2 regions of the Microbulbifer sp. Q7 genome follow, and region 2 is predicted to be linked to the other one. Evidence: predicted binding sites of a transcription regulator. Region 2 holds the regulator's gene; the other holds the start of a gene.
What was found. Region 2 encodes sigma-54, which starts transcription at its own class of promoters, with help from an activator protein. Its sites were predicted from a motif close to TGGCACANNNNTTGCNNT; they were not measured.

Region 1 (7,274 bases), 150 kb from region 2:
GGTATTGGCGTTATTGGAGAATCCGCCGGCCAGCTCAATGTAATCTTCCAGCGTATGGCGCTCGTTGAACACCAGCGATGTGGGGAATACTACCTCTCCCACAACGGACACTGTTGAAGCGCGCAAGGGAACGATGAGCGAATCGCCATCTTCCAGCAACATTTCACCCGCCTTGGCATTGTTGGCCAGTACCACCTGGCCACGCGGCTGGGCGTTGCGCGCCTTGGCGATAAAGTTCTGGATCATGGACGCAGTGTCCTTAATGGATGCCTGGTCTGCGGTGGTTGTCGGCTGGCGCGTGAGCGCCTCCATTTCCAGCGCATCCAGTGAACGCTCCAGGGCCACCTTCTGCTTTTTTGCCACGCTTTTGCGGTACAACTGCAGTGAGAAGGGATCGGCGTTATCGCGGTAGCGGAGTTTGTCGAGCAGGTCCTGCAGGGTTGCGCCGTAAGGCAATACATAGGCCGCCGGCCCATTCACTTCACCGCTAACGCGAACGGAAATGCTGGTTACCTCACTATCGCTCACCAGCTCCACATGGGCGCCCGGGTGCAACGGGGTACTGATGGCCTCTTCCAGCGGCAGGTAACTCGCCTGCTGCTGACTGCCGATAACCTGGGTAACCCGCGCAAAATTGGCCTGCGGGTTGGGTTTGGCGACCATTAACACTTCGCTGAGGCTGGTGGTTGGGCCGATGAATTCGATCTGACCGGACTCCTGTACCGCACCCTCAATACTGATGTACCCCTGGCGCGGGCCAACCACAATGGAATCTCCATTACGCAGTTGCAGTGCCGGCATCTGACCCTCAACCAAGAAGCTATACAGGTTGATGCGTTGCAGCTCCTTGCCCTGGCGCAACACCTTGATATCGATGTAACTACCGCTTTGCCGGCTGATACCACCGGCGCTATCGAGATAGTAGAGTACGGAGTCGGAAGAGAACCCGGGGTACAAGCCAGGGCTTTCCACGAAGCCTGTGACAAAGACCTTCACCGGCTGGCTCGCCTCCAGGTTCGCGTAGGCCTGCACGTTATTCTTGAACACACGCTTTACATGCCGGAGCACAAACGCATTCAGTTCGCCGTTGGCAACCCCAGCCACCCGTACCGGCCCCACTTCCGGGATAAAAATGTTGCCCTGCGCATCTACCGTGAGCACCGCACTGAAGCTGTAGGCACCCCATAGCTGCAGGGCAATCTGGTCCCCCACGGTAACCCGGTAGCCACCATTAAAACCACGAAACGGCTGATCTTTGAACGCCCCTTTAAACAGCGATTCGCCGAAGGCCGGCAGGTGATTACCTGCGGAAATTTGCTGCTGGTTTTTATTCAGTTGCTGGGTATCCAGTGCGTACACATTGGCACACAGGCTCACCACGGCTAGCACCGCGACTACCCAACTTGTCATCCGTTTATTGGTCATAAAGCTCATCGAACATTAAAAAGAAGAATTTTTCGCCGTTTACACGCGGTGATCGCGAATACTCGCCACCAGCATTTTGCCAATGCCATACAACAGCAGCAGGATCACCGCCAGGCTTGCCAGGTTATACAGCTTATGTGGATACTCCGCGTCTTCGGCAACCGATGGCTGACTGATCACCATCAAGTGCTTGAGCTTGCCTGAAGCCTCCATACGCGCGGTTTCCAGCGCCGTGAGCGAGGCCTGGTACGCGTCCATGGCGAACTGCAAATCCAGCTGCAGATTTTGGAAGTGCGCGTTCAGGCTGTTGAGGCGCTGCTCCCCATTTTCATCGGAGACGCCAACCAACCGCACTTTCTCGGCCTCGATCTGCTGCTGCAGAGAGTCGATTTCTGCCTGCAGGGAGACCACCTGGGAGGAGTCGGTGTGCAGGTACGTTTTGGCAGCAGTGAGTTTGGCCCGCGATTCGGCTAATTTGGCCTCCAGCCCCTGGATAATGGCACTGATGCCCTTGGTCATTTCTTCCGGGCTTACCACCTGGTTTCTGTTCTGGAAATCCAGGATTTTCTGTTTGCTGGTACGCAGCTTGCCCTGTGCCAGCTCCAATTCCCTGCGGACAAACGACACCTGCTTGTCGGCCAGCTGGTTGCTGATGGCATTCACGAAGTCTTCGGACTTGCGAATGACCGTTTCGACCAACTGCTGGGCGAATGCGGGCTCGAACGCCTGCATCTCGATAGTGATGATGCCGGTAGCCTCATCGTGACCGATGCCGATATGGCTGCGGTAGTACTCGAGATAATCTTCCTGGGAGGCATCGACCGCGAGACGGGAAAATACGTCATAGCTATCGCTTTTGTAGTAATCAGCCAGCCCCAGTTCCTGATCCAGATATTGCGCCATATCCAGGGACTGGATGTAGTTCACCACCAGGAAGGCATCTTGAGAGTCGCCCCCCATACCCGGCACCAGAAAGCCCAGAGTGGAAGACATACCCTGACCACTGCTGTTGTCTTTAACGATTAACTGAGCGGCACTCACGTATCGGTCGGACACCCAGAACAGGTAGTATCCGCTGACCAGCACCAGTGGTAACACAACGCACAGGAGCAGCCCGCGCCAACGCGCTGCGCGCGCAGGCACCGCGCCAATACTTGCTGCGGACAGCTTGCGGGTGATTTTGCGTGCTGCGTCTGCAGCTTTCTGCTCACTCACTGCCGGTGTTCTTTCTGCTGTTTCCATAACTCTTTCTATTTATGCGCCCGTTGCGGCGTTTGCGGGCTTGGGTATTCCCTGTTGGTAAACGGAAATCGCCTCTTGTACGGTGTCGAAAATCTGCAGTCCGGAAGGGCCAAGATAAATCCCCACGTCACAGTTTTTCTTCAAGATAGGCATACTGTGAGCCACAATAATGAAGTTGGCGGTTTTGCGCTTTTCCGCGATAACCTGCTCGCACTTGTGCTTGAAGTGCGCATCCCCCACCGACATCACCTCATCCACCAGGTAATAGTCGAAATCCACTGCAATGCTCAGGCCAAAGGCAAGCCGCGAGCGCATGCCGGAGGAATAACTTTTTACCGGCGCGTCGAAGTAGTCACCGATCTCCGCAAATTCCTGCACCCGCTCGAGCACTTGCCTTTTGGCACTGCCCCAGATGCCATGAATGCCGCAGACAAACGTCGCGTTTTCGCGCCCGGTCATACTGCCCTGAAAGCCGCCAGACAGCCCCATGGGCCAGGAAATGCGCTGGTCGGTAATCACGCGCCCTGAATCCGGGTAGTCGATGCCGCCCATAATCCGCAGCAACGTGGACTTGCCAGCGCCATTGCGCCCAAGTATGCCGATGTTCTTGCCTTCCGGAAAAACCGCATTCACATCGCGGAACAAGACCTTGCGGCCGGCCGGTGTGCGGAATGACTTGGTGAGATTGCGCAACTCGATCATTGGCTGCGCACCATGTCTCGCCACTGGCTGCGGTAGACCAGAAGACCAAATGCGAGCATGACCAGTGAACTGGTCGCCAGGTACGGCAGATCGGCAAACATGCCGTGGTAGCTGGCGAACAGCCCTTCACGAGTCAGCTCGATCATGTGCAGCAACGGGTTCCAGGAGAGGTAGCCGTGATACTCCTGCGGCACCTGCTCCAGGGAGAAAAACACTCCGGAGATAAAGTACAGCGGGCGCACGATCATCGGGGCAAACTTGGCGGCCTCGGGAAATTTTGTACCCACCACACACATAGTGAGACTGATCCCCAGGCAGAAGCAGAAAAACAGCAGGTTGATACCAACGAGCAGCAGGAAATCGTTGAAGCGCGCGGTAACGCCGAACCAGGCGAGAATAACCAGCAGCGCAAAAAGGCTGACCAGGTAAATGGCGAATTCCAGTAGCACCCGCGTAAGTACCGCATCAAACGGGCGCAACTGACGGTAATTGAACAGGCCTCGGTTGGATTCTACAGCCGCGACGCCCTTGCTGAAGCAATTACTGAAGAATATAAAGGGCGCGATTCCGGCCAGCATAAATAGCATGGTGGGAATGCCCGGGTAGAACTCCCGTCCCATGAAACTGAAAATGGCCGCCAGCAGCATGATGTGCATGGCTGGCTCCAGCAACACCCACGCATAGCCTAGACGCCACTTGCCAAAGCGGGTCTTCATCTCGCGGATCAGCAGCGCGTGAATAACATCGCGCTGGATTTGCCACGGGCTGCGGTTGTGTGCTGGATGCATGTTGAGCGTTCGGATTCTTGTTTGTGCCGGTTTGTCGCCAAACTGTCCCCACGGCGACCCCGAAAGTTCGGGAAAAATACTGTCAAGAGATCCTTCTCGACTACTCAACCACAAAAAGTGTGACGGAGTTCCAACTTTTAGGCGCAGAAGTGTACAAGAACGGACGTCTAAAAACACCTGTAATTTAATTACACACCATTACACGAAAGCGATGAGGTGAACCGGGGCTTTGCCTCGCTCACGGGCAGTTCTGCCAAATTAAAAAATGCCGCATCCTATCGGATGCTCGTGCAGTGGCCCCATTCGCCCCCGCAGCGGAATTCTTGTTCATTTGCGCGGGATGATTCGCAGGCTTTGCCTGCTCACCCCTTCGGGGTCGCCTCTCGGCGCTCTGCGTCGCCTACGGGTCCTTGTGAACCGGGGCCTTGCCTCGCTCACGGGCAGCACTGCCAAATCAAAAAAGGCCGCATCCTTTCGGATGCGGCCTTTTTTGATTTGGTGGAGCTAAGCGGGATCGAACCGCTGACCTCAACACTGCCAGTGTTGCGCTCTCCCAGCTGAGCTATAGCCCCAAAGTTGCTTTCTTGCTTGGGTTTCCCCCGAAAGCGAGGCGCATTTTAACAGCGGCCCTTCGGGTGTCAACCAGAAAAAACGACTTTTTAATCAATTAGTTAGAAACCGCTAGGAGATAGGCGCCCGCGGTTTCTGGTGAATACAGGGTCAGCCGCTGGCCCTGTATTCATCAGCAGCAGGGCCTCAGGCGACGGCTTCGACCCGTGGCTTCTGTTTGGTCAGGAACTCTTGCAGTCCGGCACCAATATCCGGGTGGTGCAGGCCGTACTCGAACTGGGCCTTCATGTAACCCAGCTTGTTGCCGCAATCGTGGCTGTGGCCAACAATGCGGTAGGCATCGACCTGCTGGACTTTCAGCAGCTCGTCAATGGCGTCGGTCAGCTGGATTTCACCACCTGCTCCGGGCTGGGTTTGATCCAGCAGGGACCAGATTTCGGCGGGCAGCACATAGCGGCCAACCACGGCCATGTTGGAGGGGGCGGCATCGACGCTGGGCTTTTCTACCATGCCGTCGATCTTGGCAACACCACCCACCTTGAGATCTGCACCCAGGCAATCCACCACGCCGTATTTGCTCACATCTTCCCAGTCGACGGACTCCACCATGATCTGGCTGGCACCGGTCTGCTCGAAGTTGCGCACCATCGCGGCGAGGTTGGTGTTGGTGAGGTCGGCGGCGTATTCATCCACCAGCACGTCGGGCAACAGCACTGCGAAGGGGTTGTCGCCAACCACCGGGCGGGCACAGGCAATGGCATGGCCGAGGCCTTTCGCCTCTGCCTGGCGCACGGAAATCACGGTGACATCACGCGGGATGATCGCGCGCACTTCGTCCAGCAGCTGGCGCTTGAGGCGATTTTCCAGCTGGGCTTCCAGCTCAAACGAGGTATCGAAGTGGTTGGTAATGGCGTTTTTACTGGCGTGGGTGACCAGGACAATTTCCTTGATCCCGGCTTTGACCGCTTCATTTACCACGTACTGGATAAGCGGCTTGTCCACAATCGGCAGCATCTCTTTCGGGATGGCCTTGGTGGCGGGCAACATACGGGTCCCCAAACCCGCAACAGGGATGACTGCTTTTTTTACTGCGGTCATAAGTTTTTCCTTTTTTCTTTAAATTACTTCCGGGTTAACTCCCTAACCCTTCGATTCCTGAAGCTTGCCGGATTCTACCCACATTGTGTGACACCTGTCACATAATATGTGGCGATTGATACAAACTGTCTCTTAATTCAACAATCTGCCACCCGGCGAGTATGACGTTTAGACAGGCAAAAAAAATGCCACTTCGGATACCCGAGTGGCATCGATGACACGCAAACCCCTGTTCAGGCCGGCTTAGCCGAGGCTCGCGAACTCTTTTTCCCAGCGCTTCAGCACCTTCTTGCCAGCACCGCCCAGTACCTCGACGGCCTGGCGCAGACGGGCGCGGCTGAGGTCGGGGCCGAGCAGTTCCATGGCGTCCATCACCGAGAAGCTGGCGGTGGTGCCGCTGATGGCCACAAACAAGGGCGCATTGAAGTCCTTCAGCTTGATGTCCATCTGGTTAGACAGCTCTTTGACGGTGGCAAAGATGGTGTCTTTGCTCCAGCTGCGCAGCGCTTCCAGCCTCCACAGGGTGAATTGCAGTAGCTTCTTCTGGTCGTCCAGCGCCAGCTTGTTGCCAGCAAAGCTCTCTTCACTGAGCGGCAGCTTGCCAGAAGCAAGGAAGCTGACCAACGGCAGGAAGTCACCGAAGGTTTCCATGCGACCCTTGGCCTGGGGCAGCACTTTGAGCAGGTTTTCGCGGTTCAGCAGCCACTGCTGTAGACGGTCGGCCAGCTGCTCGTCTTCCAGCTCGCGGATCCACAGACCATTCAGCCAGCTCAGTTTCTCCACATCGAATACCGGGCCGCCGAGGGATACCCGCTGGATGTCGAAATGGGCGAGCATTTCAGCCAGGGTGAACTTCTCGCTCTCGTCCGGCATGGACCAGCCCATGCGACCGAGGTAGTTCAGCAGGGCTTCCGGCATAAAGCCGGCGCGCTGGTAATAAAGGATAGAGGTGGGGTTCTTGCGCTTGGACAGTTTGGTCTTGTCCGGGTTGCGCAGCAGCGGCAGGTGGCAGAGCACCGGCATTTCCCAGCCGAAGTATTCGTACAGCAGCTTGTGCTTGGGCGCAGAGTTGATCCACTCCTCACCGCGCAGTACGTGGGTGATCTCCATCAGGTGGTCATCCACCACGTTGGCCAGATGATAGGTGGGCATGCCGTCGGACTTGAGCAGCACCTGCGCATCCACCTGGGCCCAGTCAATCTCGATGGTGCCGCGCAGCAGGTCTTCCACCACACAGGTGCCGGACTCCGGCACGTTCATGCGCACCACGTAGGGCTCACCCGCCGCCTTGCGCTTCTCGACTTCTTCCGCGGGCAGCGCGAGATCACTCGGCTTGAGGGTTACCTTGCCGGACTCCTGCAGCTGCGCGCGCAATTGATCTAATTCTTCCGCAGTGCGGTAGCAATGAAAGGCGTGGCCTTTGGCGACCAGCTCGTCACAGTACTGCTT
Region 2 (7,274 bases):
GGTATAGCTGCGGTTGCTTTGCTGATAACTGGGTAGCCAGCGTTCCAGGAACTGGGTGATGTCTCGCTGCATATCCCTGGTCTCCTGGTGAGACTGCAGGAATTCGGCCACTTCCGGGTCCATGCCGGTTTTGTTGCGCAGTTCCGGTATCCAGTAGGGGTTGGGCAGGCAGCGCAGGTCAAACACCAGGTCTGCATCGACGGGCACACCGTGCTTGAAACCAAAGGACTGGAACAGGATGGCCATGCCGGGCGAGTCTTTGCCCACGACCCGGGATTTCATCTGGTCGCGCAGCTGGTGCAGGCTGAGGCTGCTGGTATCAATGACCAGGTCGGCCATGGACGCGAGCGGTGCCAGCAGCTCCTTCTCGCGATTGAGCGCTTCAAGCAGGTGGGTGTGGCTGTCGCTCAGGGGGTGTTTGCGGCGGGTCTCGCTGAATCGTTGCACCAGTACCGGCGAGCGCGCATCCAGGTAGATGACGTCGCAATCGATGCCGCTGTCGCGCAGGTCGTTGATGACCTTGGGAGCCTGACGCACATCGTGCCACAGGTTGCGGGCGTCGATGCCAAGCGCCAGCTGGGTGTTTTCTTGGGAGGGTTGCTCGGCGACTCGGCGGATGAGTTCGGGCAGCAGGCTGGCCGGGAGGTTGTCGATGCAATTGAAGCCAACATCTTCCAGCAGTTGCAGCGCGGAGCTCTTTCCGGAGCCCGAGCGGCCGCTGATTATGACCAGTCGCATAGAACACGCACTCCTTGCTGAATCCGGCGCAGTATGCGGCCAGAGTGGCTAACTTGAGCGGCACCGGCAACGGGCTGTCGCCGGCATTCGCGGCCTATTATGCCGCGGCAGCGCTGTTGATGGCCAGTGCGTATAGTTCGTCGCTGGTGGTGGCCGCGCGCAGCTTTTCACGTACGCGGCTGTCGCTGAACAGGGCAGCAATTTCGGCGAGGGTGTCCAGGTGCTCCTGGTCCGAGTCTTCGGGTACCAACAGGGCAAACAGCAAGTCCACCGGTTGGCGGTCGATGGCATCGAAGTCCACCGCCGGGGATGTGGTGCAGAGTACGCCGATCGGGCCCGCACAACCGGGCAGGCGACAGTGAGGAATGGCGACACCCTCGCCGATACCGGTAGAGCCGAGGCGCTCCCGGGCGACCAGCTGGTTGAAGATCGTGTCAGAGTCCAGATCGGGATGTTGCTCTGAAATCGCCTGGGCGATGTTGAGTAACAGCTTTTTTTTGCTGCTCCCCGCCAGATGGCAAAGGCTCAGGCGGGGAGAGAGTAATGCTTCCAATGTCATAACGTACTGATGATCTAGCGGTGCAGGCCAGCCGGTAACCTGGTTGTGTTACGACTAGCGGTGACTGCGCAACTTCTCTTTGTGTTTCAGCAGTTGCCGGTCGAGTTTGTCAGTCAGCGAATCGATCGCTGCGTACATGTCCTCAGATTCCGAATCGGCAAAAATATCCTTGTTGCCGTTCACGTGAACCCGTGCCTCGGCTTTCTGGATCAGTTTGTCGACGGAAAGGATGACCTGAGTATTGGTAATCAGGTCATTGTGGCGGGAGAGCTTGTCCAGTTTGGTCTGGCAGTAATCGCGAATGGCCGGAGTAACGTCTACATGGTGGCCACTGATATTGATCTGCATGGATTTCTCCTCATCGGGTGCAACACAAATCTGGCTGGACCCCCGCACAGGGCGGCAACCCTACTAGGAAGTGCGCCAGAATGGAAGGATACACTCAATGTATAGCCATTGGTTGTACAGAAAGTGTGCAGGCGACGAAGGAAATTCCCGCAATCAGTGACTGCTGCAGTTAAACCAGTCGCTTTCTCTCGCTGGACGAGGGAATACCCATGGATTCTCGGTACTTGGCGACCGTGCGCCGCGCGACTTTAATACCCTGGGAGTCCAGTTCCTGGGTGATTTTGTTGTCTGACAGCGGTTTGCGTGGCTGTTCGGCATCAATCAGCTTACGGATCAGGGCGCGGATGGCGGTGGATGAGGCATCCTCCCCGGAGTCGGTGCTCACATGGCTGGAGAAGAAGTATTTCAGCTCGAAGACGCCGCGGGGCGTGAGCATGTACTTCTGGGTGGTTACCCGGGAAATGGTCGACTCGTGCATGCCGATGGTCTCGGCAATGTTCGCCAGTACCATGGGTTTCATACCCTCCGGCCCCAGCTCAAAGAAGCCCTGCTGTTTTTCCACAATGCAGCTGGCTACCTTGAGCAGTGTCTCGTGGCGGCTTTGCAGGCTTTTCAGGAACCAGCGTGCTTCCTGGAGGTTGTCGCGCAGGTAATTGTTGTCACTGGAATTGTCGGCGCGTTTGATCAGTGAGGCATAGGTGTCATTGATACGCAGCTTGGGGGTGGTTTCCGGGTTGAGCTCGACCACCCAGCGATTGTGCTTGCGGCTGACGATCACATCGGGCACCACATACTGGGGTTCTTCACCGCCGAAGGCTTCCCCTGGATACGGGGTGAGGGTCTGGATCAGTCGCATGACCTCGCCTAGCTGTGACTCGTTGAGCCGCGTGCGGCGGGTCAGCTGGCGGAAGTCCCGCTTGCCCAGCAGGTCGAGGTGCTGGCTCACTACCAGCAGGGCCTCGGTGATCCACGGTGTCTCCTCCGGCAACTGGCGCAATTGCAATAGCAGGCTCTCGCGCAGGTCGCGGGCGCCACAGCCCGCGGGTTCCAGCTGCTGAATGGTTTTCAGTACGGTCAGCACCTCGTCGGCCTCCACCTCGAAGGTTGCGGCCACCTCGTCGAGGTCCGCGTCGAGGAAACCGTTGGGGGCAATGGCGTCGATCAGGGTTTCGCCGATCAGCTTGTCGATATCCGTCAGCGGGGTCAGGTTTAACTGCCAAAGCAGGTGGTCCTGCAGGCTTTCGGAGGCCGCGTTGCGCTGTTCCAGCGCGTACTCATCGCCATCGCCACCGCTGTAGCTACCGCCGGTGTAAATGTCGTCCCAGCGGGTATCGACTGGCAGGTCGTCCGGGATTTCGCTGTTCCAGTCACCCTCGGCCGTAGACTCGCTTTGCGTCTCTCGGGCAGCTTCCTGCGCACGGGTTTCCGGCTCTTTGGTTTCGGATTGCGCGGGGGTGTTCTGGTCCTGATGGGATTCGCCGGCGTGTTCGTCGAAGTCGGATTCCAGCAGGGGGTTGCTGTCTAGGGCGGACTGGATTTCCTGTTGCAGATCCAGCGTCGACAATTGCAGCAGGCGGATCGCCTGTTGCAATTGCGGTGTCATTGTCAGCTGTGTGCCGAGTTTTAACTGGAGTGACTGCTTCATATGGGGGTTTGCCGGCAGAAAATTCTGGCGTTGGCCCGCCGCAGCAGATTTGATGCTTGATACGGCGGCGTAAAGCTCATTTCCTGCAGACTACCTTGCGGCAAATCGGAACACAAGAGGCAGCTTAAGCAATAAGCATGCCGAAAATTTTTGTGGATCCGGTCACAAGGTTGCTGTGTGTGATAGCGGCCTACAGAATGGGGCGCGGGGCAGATGAACCCCTAGCAAACCGCTTAAATGGTGAATTCGTGTCCCAGATAGACATCTTTCACCTGTTTGTTTTCTGCCACGTCTCTTGGGTCACCGTGGGCGATGATATGCCCCTCGCTGACGATAAATGCGGTCTCGCAGATATCCAGGGTTTCGCGCACATTGTGGTCGGTAATCAGTACGCCGATACCGCGGTCCCGCAGATGGCGGATAATTTGCTTGATATCGTTGACCGAGATGGGGTCGACACCGGCAAAGGGTTCATCCAGCAGGACAAAGGCGGGGTTGGTCGCCAGGGCCCGCGCAATTTCAACGCGACGGCGCTCGCCGCCGGACAGCGCCATCCCCAGGCTGTCGCGGATGTGGGTGATGTGGAATTCCTCCAGCAGGGCCTCAAGTTGCGCCATACGCTGGCTACGGTTGAGGTCCTTGCGGGTTTCGAGAATGGCGAGAATGTTGTCCGCCACGGTCAGGCGGCGGAATACCGATGCTTCCTGAGGCAGGTAGCCAATGCCCTTGCGGGCGCGGCCGTGCATGGAAAGACCGGTGATATCTTCGTCGTCGATCATGACCTGGCCGGCATCCGCCTGGACCAGGCCGGCGATCATGTAGAAACACGTGGTCTTGCCGGCACCATTGGGGCCCAGCAGGCCCACCACCTGCCCGCTGGATACGCTCACGGACACATCCTGAACGACTTTGCGTTTTTTGTACTGCTTGGCGAGATGTAACGCTTTGAGCGTCGGCATGGCGAATTCCGGTATCTAGTGCAGTGGCAATGGCCACATCTGTCTGGTGAGTTCTGCAGGCGCTGGCCCCATGGGGCGGATGGCCTACTGGCCGTCTTCGACCGGTTTGGGGGCGGGCTGCGCTTCGGGCTTCCAGATCATTTCCACGCGCTTCTTCTCCGATTGGCCCTGGGCCTGCATCTGCTCGCTATTGAGGTCGTAATCGATGCGCTCGGCGGAGAGGGTGTTGCCGTCCCGGTCGACGAAGGCTTCACCGGTCAGCTGCAGGGCATCGGTGCTCACCAGAAATTCAATTCGCCGGGCGCGCGCCTTGACCGGGCTGGTGCTTTCTTCCACTTGCTGCTGGAAATGGGCAGGGGTGCCGACGGCGACCACCTTGCGGATTTCGCCGCTGGCATTGCCGTGTACCTCGACCCGGTCTGCGCGGATCTGTAGGGAGCCCTGAGTAATGACCACATTGCCGCTATAGACCGAGAGGTTTTTGCTGCGGTTGGCCTCCAGGTTGTCGGCGGATACTTTCACAGGCTGCTGGCGATCATTGGGTAGAGCCTGCGCCTGCAGGCTGGCCAGCGCGACCACCGCCGCCAACGTGGTTGCGAGCAGTGTGCGGGCGGTATTAGCGGACTTCATAGCGGCTTTCCACATCGGACAGAATTTCCACCTTGTCTTGTTTTAGATCGGCGCGGAGGCCCTTGCCGGTTGTGAGGTTGGGGCCGTCGGTAATGGTAACAACTTTGTCAGTCTCGGCGAATTCTTCGCGAGGCCTGATTTCGATTTTCGGTGTCCGCAGGGTAATACCTGGCCCCGGCAGCTCCTTGATGGAGACATCCCCCTTCAGTACGACCCTTTGCCCATTGTTGTAGGCGACACCAGAGCGCGATTCCGTGCGCCAGCGGGAGTCTTCACCCTGGTAAAACATCATGCGCGGCTCAGTGAGATCTGCCCGGTCGCGTCGGGCAAACTGGAAAAAAGTGACGCGCTCGGCATCGACTTCATAAGCGAGGTTGCCGTTCACATCGTAGTGACGCGTGCGGGCGCCCCGGATGATAAGGTCCGCGGCCCTGTTGTGTTCCTGCTGGGTGGGGCGCTTGCCCATCAGCTGTTCCGGCGGGCTCTCGGCGAACCAGAGCCCCAGGGAAATCAGCATCACCACAATCACCAGTGGTAGCCAGGTGCGCATGTATCGAGTGTTTCCTGTTAGCCTGCCAGCCCGTCAAACGGGGCCTGACAGTTAGTCTGTGTTGGTGCGGTCAGGTTCCGGCCCGACAATTATTTTTCAGCCTGCGCCAGATAGGGTGCCAGTGCGGCTTCAAAGGTGCCCTGCGCCTGCATGATGCGGTCGCAGACTTCCCGGACTGCGCCAAGCCCGCCTTTGTGCTCGGTGGTGAACAGTGCGCGCTCAATTACCGGTGGTGCCGCGTCGGGGACGGCAATTGGGCAGCCGACGCGGGTCATCAGTTGCAGGTCCGGGTAGTCATCGCCCACGTAGGCAATGTTTTCCAGTGCGTAGGGCTCGTTGGCAAATAACTCCTGAAAGGCGCTGTATTTGTCTTCACGCCCCTGAATCAGCCGGGTGATACCCAGGTCGTGCGCACGTTTTTCAACCAGCGAGCTGCGTCGACCGGTAATAATGGCGACGGCCACACCCGATTGCTGCAGCATCTTGATGCCGTGCCCATCCAGGGTGTGGAAGGTCTTCAGTTCGTTGCCGTGATTATCAAAGTACAGCCGTCCGTCGGTCAGTACGCCGTCCACGTCGAGAATCAGGTGGCGGACCCGGCTCAGTCTATCCTGGATTTCCTGGTCGCTGGGCGCGTTATTGGTGTGGCTCACGGGGCTTTTCCTTTATTCCTTTTCCTGTATCCAGAGTGTCGCGGTCTGTCAGATCACACCCGCGCGCAGTATGTCGTGCATGTGCAGCAGGCCGATCGGGTGGTGTTCGGCGTCCTCCACCACCAGCGCGGTGATCTTGTTGTCTTCCATGATCCGCAATGCTTCCGCGGCGAGCGTGTGCGCGCCGACGGTCTTGGGGCGACGGCTCATGACCTGGGCCATGGTGGCGCTGTCCAGCTCGAATTTCTGGTCGATGACGCGACGTAAATCGCCGTCGGTAAACACGCCGAGCAGCTGGCCAGCGCCATCGACCACTGTCGTCATGCCGAATCCTTTACTGGTCATTTCCAGCAGGGCGGTGGCCAGAGGTGTATCGGGGGCCACTTGAGGCAGTTCGTCGCCGGCGTGCATCACGTCCTCCACCTTGAGCAGCAGCTGGCGGCCGAGCGCGCCGCCGGGGTGGGAGAAGGCAAAGTCTTCGGCAGTGAACCCGCGGGCCTCGAGCAGCGCCACGGCGAGGGCGTCGCCCATTACCAGGGTGACGGTGGTAGACGACGTAGGGGCCAGATTCAGTGGGCAGGCCTCCGTGTCGACCGCAATATCCAGGTTCACGTCGGCGGACTGGGCAAGCGGGGAGTCCGGCTTGCCGGTCATGCTAATCAGGGGGATGCCCAGGCGCTTGAGTAGCGGAAGCAGGGTGAGAACCTCGGCAGAGGAGCCCGAATTGGAAATGGCAACGACCAGGTCCTGTCGGGTGATCATGCCCAGGTCCCCGTGGCTAGCTTCGCCCGGGTGCACAAAGAAGCTCGGTGTGCCGGTGCTAGCGAGGGTGGCGGCAATTTTGCGCCCGATATGACCAGATTTCCCCATGCCAGAAACAATCACGCGACCCTTGCACTCCAGGATCAAATCGCAGGCCCGCTTGAAATCGGCGCCGATGCGCGACTCAAGGGCGGCTACGGCCGCGGTCTCCATGGCAATGGTGCGGCGCCCGGCCTGTATGATCAGATCTTTTCCCATGATAACTCTCGCTGGATGATCCAGGGCGGCGCCGTGTGGGGCGGCTGGCCGCGATACTTCGGTTGATTCTAGAAAATGGTGGACGGGGCGGCCGCCGTAGGGCGCTGCCGGGCATACCGGTGCTTCCTTTTATAGTAGTGGCCCGGATGCGGTTAACGCTTCCGCTGTGCCG

Region 1: the regulator sigma-54 is predicted to act here: its motif matches at 5,999-6,016, upstream of galU (UTP--glucose-1-phosphate uridylyltransferase GalU).

What each region holds. Positions count from the first base shown of each region.
Region 1 is NZ_LROY01000002.1:2,141,567-2,148,840, forward strand. Features, by position in the region: gene AU182_RS14610 (SLBB domain-containing protein) at 1-1,425, opposite strand, end outside; gene AU182_RS14615 (hypothetical protein) at 1,465-2,667, opposite strand; gene AU182_RS14620 (ABC transporter ATP-binding protein) at 2,680-3,369, opposite strand; gene AU182_RS14625 (ABC transporter permease) at 3,366-4,157, opposite strand; tRNA gene AU182_RS14630 (tRNA-Ala) at 4,654-4,729, opposite strand; gene galU (UTP--glucose-1-phosphate uridylyltransferase GalU) at 4,914-5,825, opposite strand; gene gltX (glutamate--tRNA ligase) at 6,069-7,274, opposite strand, start outside.
Region 2 is NZ_LROY01000002.1:1,991,317-1,998,590, reverse strand. Features, by position in the region: gene rapZ (RNase adapter RapZ) at 1-738, opposite strand, end outside; gene ptsN (PTS IIA-like nitrogen regulatory protein PtsN) at 836-1,297, opposite strand; gene hpf (ribosome hibernation-promoting factor, HPF/YfiA family) at 1,352-1,645, opposite strand; gene AU182_RS14055 (RNA polymerase factor sigma-54) at 1,815-3,290, opposite strand; gene lptB (LPS export ABC transporter ATP-binding protein) at 3,524-4,249, opposite strand; gene lptA (lipopolysaccharide transport periplasmic protein LptA) at 4,334-4,879, opposite strand; gene lptC (LPS export ABC transporter periplasmic protein LptC) at 4,866-5,429, opposite strand; gene AU182_RS14035 (HAD family hydrolase) at 5,519-6,082, opposite strand; gene AU182_RS14030 (KpsF/GutQ family sugar-phosphate isomerase) at 6,131-7,102, opposite strand.